Regions from separate parts of the Blastococcus sp. Marseille-P5729 genome, predicted to be linked through region 4. Evidence: predicted binding sites of a transcription regulator. Region 4 holds the regulator's gene; each other region holds the start of a gene.
What was found. Region 4 encodes LexA, which represses DNA repair genes until DNA is damaged. Its sites were predicted from a motif close to TCGAACANNTGTTCGA; they were not measured.

Region 1 (3,320 bases), on a different contig from region 4:
CATGGTGGTGCCGTCCTCGAAACTGACCTCGGACTCGACGGTCGGATCAGCGCCACCTTCGGACTCTGCATTGCCACAGCCGCTGAGCGTCAGGGCCAGGGCCGATGCCGCAGCTACCGCGGCGAACTTGATACGCATCTACGCTCTACCTTCTCTTTCTCCAGGACACCCGGCCGGTGCGACCGGGACACGGCGCTCGCCGAGGTTTCAGTGGTTGAGGATCAGTGGTTGAGGGCTAATGGCTGAGGGCTAGTGGTTGAGGATCTTGCCGAGGAAGTCCTTGGCACGATCGGACTGCGGGTTGGTGAAGAACTCGTCGGGGGTCGCCTCCTCGACGATCGCCCCGTCGGCCATGAAGATCACTCGGTCACCGACCTTCCGGGCAAACCCCATCTCGTGGGTCACCACTACCATCGTCATGCCCTCGCGGGCCAGGTCGGTGATGACGTCCAGGACCTCGTTGACCATCTCGGGGTCGAGGGCGGACGTCGGCTCGTCGAACAGCATCACCTTCGGGTGCATGGCCAGCGCACGGGCGATCGCCACACGCTGCTGCTGTCCGCCGGAGAGCTGAGCGGGCATCTTGTCGGCCTGATTGCCAATGCCGACGCGGTCTAGAAGCCGCATCGCGTCGTCGTCCGCCTCGCTCTTGGACTTGCCGAGCACCTTGAGCGGGCCGAGCGTCACGTTGTCCTTGATCGACTTGTGCGCAAACAGGTTGAACGACTGGAACACCATGCCGACCTCGGCGCGCAGCTTCGCCAGTTGCTTGCCCTCCTCGGGGAGGGGGACGCCGTCGATCCGGATGGTGCCTTCCTGGATGGTCTCCAGGCGGTTGATGCAGCGGCAGAGCGTGGACTTGCCCGAGCCCGAGGGACCGACGACCACGACCACCTCGCCCTTGCGGATGTCGAGGTTGATGTCCTGCAGGACGTGCAGGTCGCCGTACCACTTGTTGACGCCCTCGATCTGCACCAGAGGCGGCTCCGCGGTGGCCGTGCTCGAGCCGGCCGCGGCAGGACTGCTCGAACCAGTGAGCGCCGGATCGTTCGAATCGCCCGGAACTGGGTCGTTCGCTCGTGTCATGGGCATGAACCCTACAACCCGACTCAGCCGATCCCCGTTGCGCCGCGATCACAACCACGTAACGCAGTTCTATGGAATCGCCCCGGTGACCTGGACGGTCATCTCCCGCAGCGCCCTTTCCGAGATTTTCAGATTCTCGCTTGCGTGGTGCCTCGAACACATGTACGATAACGTTATCCACGTAGGGAGGTGAGCGCAGTGGACGACCAGCACACGAGCGACGGACTGCCCACCGCACCCTCCCCGGCGATCGTCGACTCTCCGGCGGACGCCGCCCCGCCGGTGGCCGACGCAGCGGCCACGCCAGCGTCCGCGACGGAGCCGGATTGGGCGATCGCTGCTGCCGCCTCGCCGGCTGATGCGGAGCGGTTGTGGTTGGCGAGCGAGTCTGCTCGGGAGCTGGACCGCGATCTGGATGAGGCGTTCGCGCATCTGCAGCGCGGCTATGAGCTGTTGCTGGGGATCGGGGAAGAGGGCGAGCTGGGCGCGTTGGGTCCGGACCGCCTGATCGCGATGGCGCAGCGGTTGGAGGCGCACCGCACGCGGCTGATCATGGTCGATTCGTACGTGATCGAGGCCGCGAGGGAGGATCGGTTGCAGGATCACGTGTGCGCCAGCAGCATCCCCCTCGCGCTGTGTCAGGTGCTGCATGTCTCCAGTGGTGAGGCGAACGCGCGCGCGAAACGCGCCGAGCAGTTGTTGCCGCAGAACGCCTTCAGCAGCGGCACCACCCCACCGCGCCTCCCGCTGCTGGCCGACGCGGTCCGCCAGGGTGGCTCGGTGAGCACCGGCCAGGTGGATGTGATCTGCAAGGCCATGACGCGGGTGGGGCAGAACCCCGACCTCGACCCGCACAACCTCGAGCTGGCCGAGCGGCTGCTGGTCCACCAGGCCGCCGGGTTGACGTATAAGGAGCTGGAGGTCGCGGCGGAGAAGGTCGAGGAGGTCATCAACCCCGACGGCACCCTGCCCAGCGACGAGGTCGCCACGGCGCGGCGCGGGGTGATGATCGGGCCCGAAGGCCGCGACGGCACCCACAAGATCTCCGGCGCGCTGACCCGCGAGGGCAAGGCCCTGTTCGATGCCGCGATCGGGCCGTTCGCCGCACCCCACCCCGCCGACGCCAACGGCCCGGATGACCGCACCGCCGCCCAGCGCACCCACGACGGCCTACAAGATGCCTGCCAACGGCTCCTGGAGCTCGCCGGCGCGCCGGCGTCCGGCGGGACCGCTGCCACGGTGCACATCACCATCGACCTCGACCGGCTCATCGAAGCCATCGCGCAGCTACGCGACGACCCCTCCGGCCGCACGACCGCGCAGCAGGCCGCCGGCCGCATCGCCGGCGGCGGGCAGCTCACCATCAACGAGATCCTGCGCCTGGCGCGGGACGCGGCCCTGATCCCGGTGTGGATCAGCAACATCCACGGGATCGTGGCCTACGGCCGCGACCGCCGCACCGCCTCCCCGGCCCAGACCCACGCCCTGATCGCCCGCGATGGCGGGTGCAGCTTCCCCGGATGCCAAGCCCCACCCGACTGGTGCCAGCGCCACCACGTGATCGCGTGGTGGTCAGGCGGACACACCGACCTGGACAACCTCACCCTCGTCTGCGGGTATCACCACCGCGAATTCGACAAACGCGGCTGGGCCGTGGACATCATCAACGGCATCCCCGTCTGGACCCCACCGGCGTGGCTCGACCCGGAGCAGAAACCGCAGATCAACGCCCGGATCAAGATCCCCTGCCAAAACGAGATCACCCACCTCGCCGACAGTGTGAGGCAAGCCCAACGCGACCGCGCCGAACGAGAACGAGCGCGACGCCGAGGCGGTGGCGGGAGTCCGCCGGGCGACCCGACCGGGCTGATACGGGACCTGCTCGATCCCGGCGAAGACATCGACGAGCTCATCCAGCTCATCGCCGCACACATCCCCACCACACAACGCGACGCCTTCTACCGCGACGCCGCCGACCTCATCACCACCCACCTCCCCGCAGCGGGACACCGCGGCCCAGCCGCCCCGGCCACCACCGGATAGCGCGGACTCCATCGTTGTGCAGGGCACGAAATGGTGTCGGTGTACCCAACCTCGGGTTAACGACCGTTAGCCGAGCGCTACCCTTGGGTAGCCATCATGACCGTCCCGTCGACCCCGTTGCCGGCTGGACATTCACGAAAGGAGACGGTCTTGCGCCGTCCACGTTTGTTCCGTCGGGGCGCGGTAGCCGT
Region 2 (3,320 bases), 1.2 Mb from region 4:
CCACGTGCATCAGAACGTCCCGGGAGTCATCGCCGAGATCAACCGGATCCTCGCCGACCACGGCCAGAACGTCGAGTCGCAGTCACTGACCACCCGCGGGGACCTCGGCTACGTCGTCACCGACGTGAACGGTGCGATCTCGCCGCAGGCGGTCGGCGAGCTCGAGGCGATGCCGCACACGATCCGGCTGCGGGTGCTGTCCTAGAAGACCGACTCCGGGGTGAACTGTCGTGTCTCCACGTGCCGCTGGACGTCGCCCAGAATCGGTCATGGGCTGGACGCCGGGGTGGCTGGTTCAGCAGGGCGTGGCCGCTCCGAGGTGGTCACGCATGAGTGTCGCGGCATCGGTGTAGAAGGCGTCGCGATGCGCGGTGGGGATGTGGGCGGCGATGAGCTGGATGAGCTCGTCGATGTCGTCCGCCGGGTCGATGAGATCGATTAGTGCCCCCGCCTCCCCGGGCGGCCCGAATGGGTCGGCCGGGTGGCCGGGCGGGCCCCCGCCGCCGCGGTCCCGTTCTCGGTCGGCGCGGGCTCGCTGTTCGCGGTGGGCCTGTTGCACGAGGCCAGCGAGGTGCTGGATCTCGTCCTGGCCGGGGGTCGCGATGCGGGCGTTGACCTGGGGTCGCCGTTGGGGGTCGAGCCAGGCGGGTGGGGTCCAGACCGGTATCCCGTTCACGATGTCGACGGCCCAGCCGCGTTTGTCGAATTCGCGGTGGTGGTAGCCGCACACGAGGGTGAGGTTGTCGAGGTCGGTCTGTCCGCCGGCCCACCACGGCACCACGTGGTGCCGTTGGCACCAGTCCGGCGGCACCTCGCACCCGGGGAAGCTGCAGCCCTGATCTCGCGCGATCAGGGCGTGGGTCTGGGACGGGGATGCGGTGCGCCGCTCGCGGCCATAGGCCACGATCCCGTTGGTCTTGCTGATCCATACCGGGATCAAGGTGGCGTCGCGCGCCAGCCGCATGACCTCGGTGATCGTCAACTGGTCGCCACCGGCAATCTGCCCGGCGGCCCGCTGCGCGGACCACCCAGCGTGGTCGTCCCGCAGCCGGGCGAGGGCTTCCACGAGGCGGTCGAGGTCGATGGTGATGTGCACGGTGGCGGCGGTGCCGCCCGAGGCGGGGACGCCGGCGAGGTCGAGCAGGCGCTGGCAGGCGTCGTGGAGTGCGTCGTGGGTGCGTTGCGCCGCGGTGCGGTCATCCGCCCCGGCCTGGTCGTCGGCGGGTTGGGGTGCGGCGAGGGGTCCGATGGCGGCGTCGAATAGGGCTTTCAGCTCCCGCGTGAGGAATCCGGTGAGCTTGTGGGTGCCGTCCCGCCCGAGTGGTCCGATGGTGACGCCGCGGCGCGCCTGCGCGACATGCTCACTCGGCACCGCGCCGTCCGGATTCACTGCCTGCTCGACCGCCGCCGCAGTGGTCTGCAGCTCGGCGTGCGTCAGACCGGCCGCGTGCCGCACCAGTAGCTGTTCAGCGAGCTCGCGCTTCTCGTTGCCGAGGTCGCCGTTGTCGTGGACGCGTTTCATCGCTTTGCTGATCACATCGACCTGGTCGGTCGAGACACCCTGCCCATCGCGGACCGCGTCCGCGAGCAGCGAGAGGCGCGGCGGGGTGATGCCGCTGCTGAACCCGTTCTGCGGCAACAACTGCTCGGCCCGCTTCACGCGCGCGTTCGCCTCGCCCTTGCTGATGTGCAGCACCTGAGCGAGGGCGAGGGGGATCGTCCTCGTGCAGACGTGGTCGTTCAGGCGGTCTTCGGTCGCGGCCTCCACGACATATGAGTCGACCATGATCAGGCGGGTGCGGTGCGCTTCCAGGCGCCGCGCCATCGCGATCAACCGATCCGGACCCAGCGCCCCCAGCTCACCGGCTTCACCGATCGTCAGGAGTCGCTCATAACCCTGCTGCAGCAGGGCGAACGCCTCGTCGAGATCATGATCGAGCTCCTGCGCGGAATCACTGGCCAGCCACAACCGCTCCGCATCACCCGGCGACCCAGCCGCCGCCACAGCCCAGTCGGACTCGTCAGCCACCGCGGTCACAGCGTCGCGATCAGCAACGGCGTCCGTGGGTGGAGCGGGGTCGGTCGTCGCGGTCGCCGTGTCGGGGTCGACCACGAAGGTGGACACAGGTTGATCGGGATGCTGCTGGTTCTCCATCGCGGCCTCCTCTCCGATATCTACATCGTACACGTGTACGAGTAGGTGCGCAATAGGTCAAGCAATCTTTCTCGAGACGCCGCGACGGCTGCGGTGAGACCTGGGTTACGCTCACGGCTCGTGACCCACACGATCGACGTCCCGACCGACGCCGGGCCCGGACGGCTGGTCATCGACGCCCCGCGTACGCCGGACGCCGTCCTGCTGCTCGGCCACGGCGCCGGCGGCGGCATCGACCAGTTCAACCTGCGGGCACTCGCCGAACGGCTTCCCGAGCGCGGCATCGCCGTCGTCCGCTTCGAGCAGCCGTGGCTGGTGGCGGGACGCAAGGTCGCCGGGGCACCGAGGACCCTCGATGCCGGATGGCGTGCCGCCCTGGACGCCACGGCTCGGAGGTGGCGTGGACTCCCGCTGGTGGTCGGTGGTCGATCGGCCGGGGCGCGGGTCGCGTGCCGGTGCGCTGCCGAGCCCGCGGCCGGAGTGATCGCGCTGGCCTTTCCGCTGCACCCGCCCGGGAAGCCGGAGAAGTCGCGTCGTGACGAGCTGGCCGGCGTCGAGCTGCCGGCGCTGGTGATCCAGGGCGAGAAGGACCCGTTCGGCACGGCCCGCGAGCTGAGTGAGACGGTGCAGGACAACGCCGGCACACGAACCCTGGTCGAGATTCCTGCGGCGGGTCACTCACTGCAGCCGGGACGACGGAGTGACCCCACCGGCGCCGCCAGGACGATCGTCGACGCGGCGGCCGGATTCGTCGCGAGCCTGCACAGGTGACTCGTGAGCTGCGCCCATGACTCTCCGTGACGAGCTAGCGCGCCGTACGACCGGGTGTGGCGCTGTGCGTAGTCCGGACCATCGCGGCGTGGCCCACGTAAACTGACCGGCATGCCACCTACTACTCCACAAGTGACCCCTGCCGTTCGCAATCTCCGCACCGCGGCCATGATCGTGGCGGTGTTCGCGTTGGCCCAGGCCGCTCTCGGTGGCACCGTGCTCGGCGGCAGCGAAGGAATCCAGACGATCCACGGCTACATCGGGTACGCCACGTTCGTCGTCTCGCTCATCGTCGTGTTCTTCGCGTGGAAGGCCAGCAAGGAGACCGGCCGCACCGGGACGCTCTACCACGCGATCTCGCTGCCGGTCATGGCGCTGCTGCAGATCGGACTGG
Region 3 (3,320 bases), on a different contig from region 4:
TGGACGCCGGGGCGGCTGGGCCGCGGGCGGCGGCTGGGCCGAGGTGGGTGGTGATGAGGTTGGCGGCGTCGCGGTAGAAGGCGTCGCGTTGTTCGGTGGGGATGTGGGTGGCGATGAGCTGGATGAGCTCGTCGATGTCCTCCCCGGTATCGAGCAGGCCGCCGAGCAGCCCGAGGGGGTCTGCGGGGTCGCCGGGATCTCTGCCTCCGCCCCCGCCCCGGCTTCGGGCTCGTTGTTCTCGCGCGTGTTTGACAGCCTCGGCGAGGTGGTCGATCTCTGTGTGGCAGGGGATCTTGATCCGGGCGTTGATTTGGGGGGCTTGGTCGGGGTCGAGCCATCGAGGTGGGGTCCAGACGGGGATGCCGTTGATGATGTCGACGGCCCAGCCGCGGCGTTCGAATTCGCGGTGGTGATACCCGCACACCAGGGTCAAATTGTCCAGGTCGGTGTGGCCGCCTGACCACCACGCGATCACGTGGTGGCGCTGGCACCAGTCGGGTGGGGCTTGGCATCCGGGGAAGCTGCACCCGCCGTCCCGGGCGATCAACGCGTGCGTCTGGGCGGGCGAGGCGGTCCGGCGGTCGCGGCCGTAGGCCACGATGCCGTGGAGGGCGCTCATCCACACCGGAACCAACGTCGCGTCCTGGGCGAGGCGGAGGATCTCGGTGATCGTCAACCGGTCACCCCCGGCGACCCGCCCCACGGCCTGCTGCGCGGCCTTGCCCGCGGTGTCGTCCTGGAGCTGGGCGATGGCTTCGATGAGGCGGTCGAGGTCGATGGTGATGTGCACCGTCGCGGCCGTGCCTCCGGACGCGGGCGCGCCGGCGAGCTCCAGCAGCCGCTGGCAGGCGTCCTGCAGCCCGTCGTGGGTGCGCTGCGCCGCCGACCGGTCATCCGCACCATCGGCATCAGCGGGGCGGGGCGCGGCGAACGGCCCGATCGCGGCATCGAACAGCGCCTTGCCCTCCCGGGTCAGGGCGCCGGAGATCTTGTGCGTGCCGTCGCGGCCTTCGGGCCCGATCACCACCCCACGCCGCGCGGCGGCGACTTCGTCGCTGGGCAGGGTGCCGTCGGGGTTGACGACCTCCTCGACCTTCTCCGCCGCGACCTCCAGCTCCTTATGCGTCAACCGGGCGGCCTGGTGCACCAGCAGGTGCTCGGCGAGCTCGCGCTTCTCATGGGTCAGGTCGGGGTTCTGCACCACGCGCGACATGGCCTTGCAGATCACATCCACCTGACCGCTCGACACCCCCGCGCCGTCACGGACCGCGTCGGCCAGCAGCGGCAGGCGCGGCGGGGTGGCGCCGCTGCTGAACCCGTTCTGCGGCACCAGCTGCTGCGCGCGTTTCGCGCGCGCGTTCGCCTCACCACTGGAGATGTGCAGCACCTGGCAGAGAGCCAGGGGGATCGAGGAGGCGCACACGTGATCCTGCAACCGGTCCTCGGTCGCGGCTTCGATCACGTACGAGTCGACCATGATCAGCCGGGTCCGGTGCGCCTCCAACCGCTGCGCCATCCCGATCAGCCGCTCCGGGCCCAACGCGCCCAGCTCGCCCTCCTCCCCGATCCCCAGCAACAACTCATACCCACGCTGCAGCAGATCGAACGCCTCATCCAGATCACGGTCGAGCTCACGCGCGGAATCACTCGCCAACCACAACCGCTCCGCATCACCCGGCGAGGCGGCAGCAGCGATCGCCCAGTCCGGCTCCGCCGGGGACGCAGCGTCCGCCGTTGGGGTGGGGTCTGCTGCGGCTCCGCAGGCGCCGTCCGGCGTCTCCGCGCCGCTCGACATCGCCCGTTCCTCGAGCGCCTCGCTCCGGTCGCCTGTGCTGAGCGACGGCGACGCTTGGGTTGGGCGAGCGCCAGCGAGTCGAGACTCAGGAGCAGGAGCTGAAGTGACGACCACTGGTTCCTGGCTTGTCTCGCTGTGGTCGGTTGGCTGGTTGTCCATGGTGGTCACCTCCCTCGGCATCTATCAACATCGTACATACGTTCGAGTACGAGTGCAAGGGGTATGGCGAAAAGAACTTTTGGCGGGTAGTGGTTAGGGGGCTTTCTGCCAGCGCATGACCAGCTGGCCGATGACGCCCAGCCCCGCGCCTGCGATTGCGGTCCACAGCCACAGTCCGTCGCTTCGCACGCGCAGCGACGGAACGAGGGCGATCACGACCGCGGCCAGCGCAAACAGGGCCGTGCCGATCAGTACGAGACGGCGGGTATCGACCTGATCGGGCGGTGGAGCGGGACGCAGCTGCTGGGGCACTGCACCAGACTAGCGGTGGTCTCGCTCACGAATGGCCCGGCGGGCTAGTGGGCTCCCGAAGTGCTCCGGTAGTTTCTCTCACCTGGTCTTCACACCGGGGGCCGACCGACATGAACGAATGGGCGAGGCATGAGCGAGAACCGACCGGATGACGTACGCCGGGCCGACAGCGCGCGAGGGGCGTCCGCAGTGCCCGATCCGGCCCGGGACGACGTCCACCCGTCGGGCACGACGTCCGGTGCGGGCCCGACGCCCGGGGGCGAGGCGTCCGGTGCGCGCGGCGGCCTCGATCGCTACTTCGAGATCACCAGACGCGGATCGACGATGGCCCGTGAGATCCGCGGCGGCCTGACCACCTTCTTCACGATGGCCTACATCATCGTGCTGAACCCGATCATCCTGACCGGTGTCGCCGACATGACCGGCGCCCAGCTGCCGTTCGCCGCCGTCGCCTCGACGACTGCGCTGGTCGCCGCCGTCATGACGATCCTGATGGGTGTAGTCGGCAAGTTCCCGATGGCCCTCGCCGCCGGCCTGGGCATCAACGCCCAGGTCGCGGCGATCGCCCAGTTCCAGCTGCCCTGGGAGCAGGTGATGGGCCTGGTCGTGCTGGAAGGCGTGCTGATCACGCTGCTGGTCGTCACCGGCTTCCGCCGCGCGGTGTTCGAAGCGATCCCGCACCAGCTGAAGATCGCGATCTCGGTCGGCATCGGTCTGTTCCTCACCTTCATCGGCCTGAAGGACGCCGGATTCACCCAGCCACACGAGACCGGCGCCCCGGTGCTGATGGGGCAGTTCGGCGAGCTGAAGGGCTGGCCGGTGCTGGTGTTCGTCATCGGCGTCCTGCTGATGGCCGTGCTCTACGTCAAGCGGGTCCGCGGCTCGATCCTGATCGCGATCATCACCGCCACGGTCCTGGCGATCATCATCGAACGGATCGCGAAGGTCGGCCCGCACATCGGGGCGGACGGCGAGATTGCCAACGCGACCGGGTGGCAGCTGAACGTTCCCGCTCTGCCCGATCAGGTCGTCGCCGCACCCGACCTGTCGATCA
Region 4 (3,320 bases):
TGCTGGCATCGCCGCACCTGGCGTACGCCGAGGATGGGCAGGCAGCGACGGAGCAGTGCCTCGTCCTCGATCCGCGCATCGTCGAGGGCAGCGGGCTAGTCGCAACCGAGGACGGCTACCGGATCGTGAACGACGGCGGGGAGCACGTGACTGTCTTTCGGCTGGACCACTCCTGCGCCGTGACTGGGACGACGGAGGCGGCGATCGACCCGTACGACGTCGAGGACCTCGCCCTCGGACCCGACGGCTCGCTGTGGCTGGCGGACATCGGTGACAACCGGATTGCCCGGGCCAGCGTCGCGATCATCGTGGTCCCGGACGAACCCGGCGCGGTGACCGGCGCTCTGCGTCGCCTGCAGTATCCGGACGGTCCACGCGACGCCGAGTCGATGATCGTCGACGACGAGGGCAGGGCAATCGTGCTCACGAAAACCTTTAGCGGCGTCGTGGGCGTCTACCGGAGCCAGCCGATCGACCTCTCGCCGGACGGGAGCACTGCCCCGCAGCCGCTGGAGAAGCTCGGTGAGTTCCAGCTCCCCGAGACCGGAACAGCCGGCGGCCCGCTCGGACCTCCGCTGGACAACCTGATGGCCACGGGGGCGGCGCGGTGCGCCGACATGGTGGCGCTGCGCACCTACACGGACGTGCATGTCTTGCGGGGCGCGGACCCGGCCACCGCGATCTTCACCGAGCCGGTCGCGACGGCTGCACTGCCGGTGCAGCAGCAGGGCGAGTCGGTGTCGTTCACGCGACCGAGCTGTGATGCCGTGGTGGTGCACGGCGAGGGCAGCGGCGTCCCGATCCACCGGGTCGCCCTGCCGCACCACGACGACGATGACTCCGTGCTGCGCGCACCCACAGCGGCCGAGTCGCCCGCGGCGACCAGCCGGACCGAGGTGGTGATCGTCCTCGCCGGGGCGCTCGCCGCTGCTGGCCTGCTGCTGACGTGGTTGCTGCGTCGCAGGCGGCCGGGTCGGTAGCCGGGCTGCGCTGCGGACTACACCCGTCGCAGCACCGAGACCACACGCCCAAGGACGGTCGCCTCGTCGCCGTTGATCGGCTCGTATGCCGGGTTGTGGGGGATCAGCCAGACGTGGCCGTCACGCATGCGGTAGGTCTTCACGGTCGCCTCGCCGTCGATCATGGCGGCGACGATGTCGCCCTGCTCCGCGACCGGCTGCTGGCGCACGACCACCCAGTCGCCGTCGCAGATCGCAGCATCGACCATCGAGTCGCCGGTCACCTTCAGCAGGAACAGGGTGCCCTCGCCCACCAGCTCGCGCGGCAGTGGGAAGACATCCTCAACAGCCTCTTCGGCAAGGATCGGCCCGCCTGCGGCGATCCGGCCGACGATCGGTACGAAGGTCGGCTCCGGGAGGCTCTGCTGCTCGCCCTGCGGCTCTGCCGGTCGGACGTCGACCGCCCGGGGACGGTTCGGGTCGCGACGCAGAAAGCCCTTGGCCTGCAGCTGGCGCAGCTGGTGCGCCACCGATGACGGGGAGGCCAGACCGACTGCCTCACCGATCTCGCGCACGCTCGGGGGATAGCCCTGTCGCTCGATGGACGAGCGGATGACCTCCATGATGCGCCGCTGGCGGACGGTCAGGCCCGCTTCGTCCGGACGCTCCGGGAACTGATGCACCTGCTCGCGATCCGAGCGGTTCGCGGAGCCGTTCTGCTGGGCCATGCTGTGCCTCCATCACTGCGCGGGCCTGATAGGCCGCGTCCATCGAGCATTGGTGTCATTGTGCCGCCGCGGAGATCACAGTTCAAACACCTGTACGACCGACACGCCGAAAAGTGTTGACACGAGGCGTCCGTCTGCCGCGTAATAGTACGGACGTTCGATTCGAACACTCGTTCGGACCGAGAGGTCGTCTCACGATAACCCCTCGGCTTCCCCGACGTCTCGACCAGACAGGTTGGCGCCCCGGCGAGCAGATCGCCGCGACGAAAACTTGTCGGGGGCAAGGAGTAGATCTCAGGTCATGGCAACCACACCACGCAGCACGCTCGACCGGCCGGCCGCTCACGGGTCGCTGACGGTCTCGTCCTTCGATCGGGTCCGCACCCCGCGAACCGCGGCGGCGCGTCGCCTGTCCCGGCGCCCGGGCGCTTCCCCGGTGCTTGACCCGCGGCGCGACCTGCAGATGTTCGCGCTGGAGCCTGCGCCCAGAGCGGCGCAGGGAGCCAGCGTCGACGAGCTCGCACCGCTGCTGCCGCCGGTCATCTCCGAGCCGCCGCGCTCTCGTCGTCCGGTCGCCGCGCGGCCGGCTCCGGCGCACCGATCCGAGCGGGCGCAGCGCGCCCGCGAACGACATCACGCAGCCGCGTCGCGGCGCACGCGGGTCCGGCTGACGCTGCGCGGCTATTCGGTGCTGCTCGGACTCGTCGTGGCGTGCATTGCAGCGACCTCGGCCTTGACGAACGCCTCGGTCACGACGGCGGTGTCGGTGCCCGCCGCAGAGGTTGTCGTCCAGCCGGGGGAGAGCCTGCACGACGTCGCGGCGCGCGCAGCGGACGGCCGGTCGGTCGATGAGGTGCTCACCGGGATTCGCCAGGCCAACGGTCTGCCCAGCGGAGCGCAGCCCGAGGCCGGGGAGATCCTCCTCGTGCCCGGCTCCTAGCCGCCAGCTGCGACGCGCAAAAAATGTCGGCGCGTTCGACTTGCCGACCGTAGTGGCCGGGGTTAGGGTAGAACACAACATCTTGTGGTTACACGAATGTAGTTCGTCCACAGGTTGTGCACCGGGAGAGGCGTTTCATCCACCGCCTGTCCACAGTGAAAGCCCGGTTGTGCGCAGCGTCATCCACAGCCAGGACCAACGGCACGAGAGGAGTGGCGCGATGCGATGCCCGTACTGCCGCTGCTCCGACTCGCGTGTCGTGGACTCCCGCGAGGTCGACGAGGGTCAGTCGATCCGTCGCCGCCGGTCCTGCCAGGAGTGTGGCCGGCGGTTCACGACGGTCGAGGAGGCCGTCCTCGCGGTCATCAAGCGCAGCGGCGTGAGTGAGCCCTTCAGCCGCGAGAAGGTCATCCGGGGGGTACGTCGCGCGTGCCAGGGACGCCCGGTCGACGAGGACGCGCTGGCGATACTCGCCCAGCGCGTCGAGGAGACCGTGCGCGCCAGCGGCGCGGCGGAGGTTCCCAGCCACGACGTGGGGCTGGCGATCCTCGGACCACTGCGCGAGCTGGACCCGGTGGCCTACCTGCGGTTCGCGAGCGTGTACCGATCGTTCGAGTCGGTGGCCGATTTCGAGCGCGAGATCGCGTTGCTCCGCGACGGCTGCGACCCGGCGCCGCCGGGCGGGACCGGTCA

Region 1: DAA40_RS10210 (HNH endonuclease signature motif containing protein) is a predicted target of LexA. The motif match lies at 1,239-1,254, and genes of this name have one in related genera.
Region 2: DAA40_RS07775 (HNH endonuclease signature motif containing protein) is a predicted target of LexA. The motif match lies at 2,181-2,196, and genes of this name have one in related genera.
Region 3: DAA40_RS11815 (HNH endonuclease signature motif containing protein) is a predicted target of LexA. The motif match lies at 1,985-2,000, and genes of this name have one in related genera.

The regions. Positions count from the first base shown of each region.
Region 1 covers NZ_OMPO01000002.1:356,203-359,522, reverse strand. Annotated here, with positions in the region: gene DAA40_RS10220 (glutamate ABC transporter substrate-binding protein) at 1-138, opposite strand, end outside; gene DAA40_RS10215 (amino acid ABC transporter ATP-binding protein) at 250-978, opposite strand; gene DAA40_RS10210 (HNH endonuclease signature motif containing protein) at 1,285-3,129, shown strand; gene DAA40_RS10205 (BMP family protein) at 3,280-3,320, shown strand, end outside.
Region 2 covers NZ_OMPO01000001.1:1,597,180-1,600,499, reverse strand. Annotated here, with positions in the region: gene serA (phosphoglycerate dehydrogenase) at 1-205, shown strand, start outside; gene DAA40_RS07775 (HNH endonuclease signature motif containing protein) at 296-2,155, opposite strand; gene DAA40_RS07770 (alpha/beta family hydrolase) at 2,276-2,926, shown strand; gene DAA40_RS07765 (hypothetical protein) at 3,059-3,320, shown strand, end outside.
Region 3 covers NZ_OMPO01000002.1:675,891-679,210, reverse strand. Annotated here, with positions in the region: gene DAA40_RS11815 (HNH endonuclease signature motif containing protein) at 1-1,795, opposite strand, end outside; gene DAA40_RS11810 (DUF2530 domain-containing protein) at 2,048-2,266, opposite strand; gene DAA40_RS11805 (NCS2 family permease) at 2,396-3,320, shown strand, end outside.
Region 4 covers NZ_OMPO01000001.1:402,768-406,087, reverse strand. Annotated here, with positions in the region: gene DAA40_RS01955 (hypothetical protein) at 1-980, shown strand, start outside; gene lexA (transcriptional repressor LexA) at 998-1,582, opposite strand; gene DAA40_RS01945 (LysM peptidoglycan-binding domain-containing protein) at 1,989-2,627, shown strand; gene nrdR (transcriptional regulator NrdR) at 2,887-3,320, shown strand, end outside.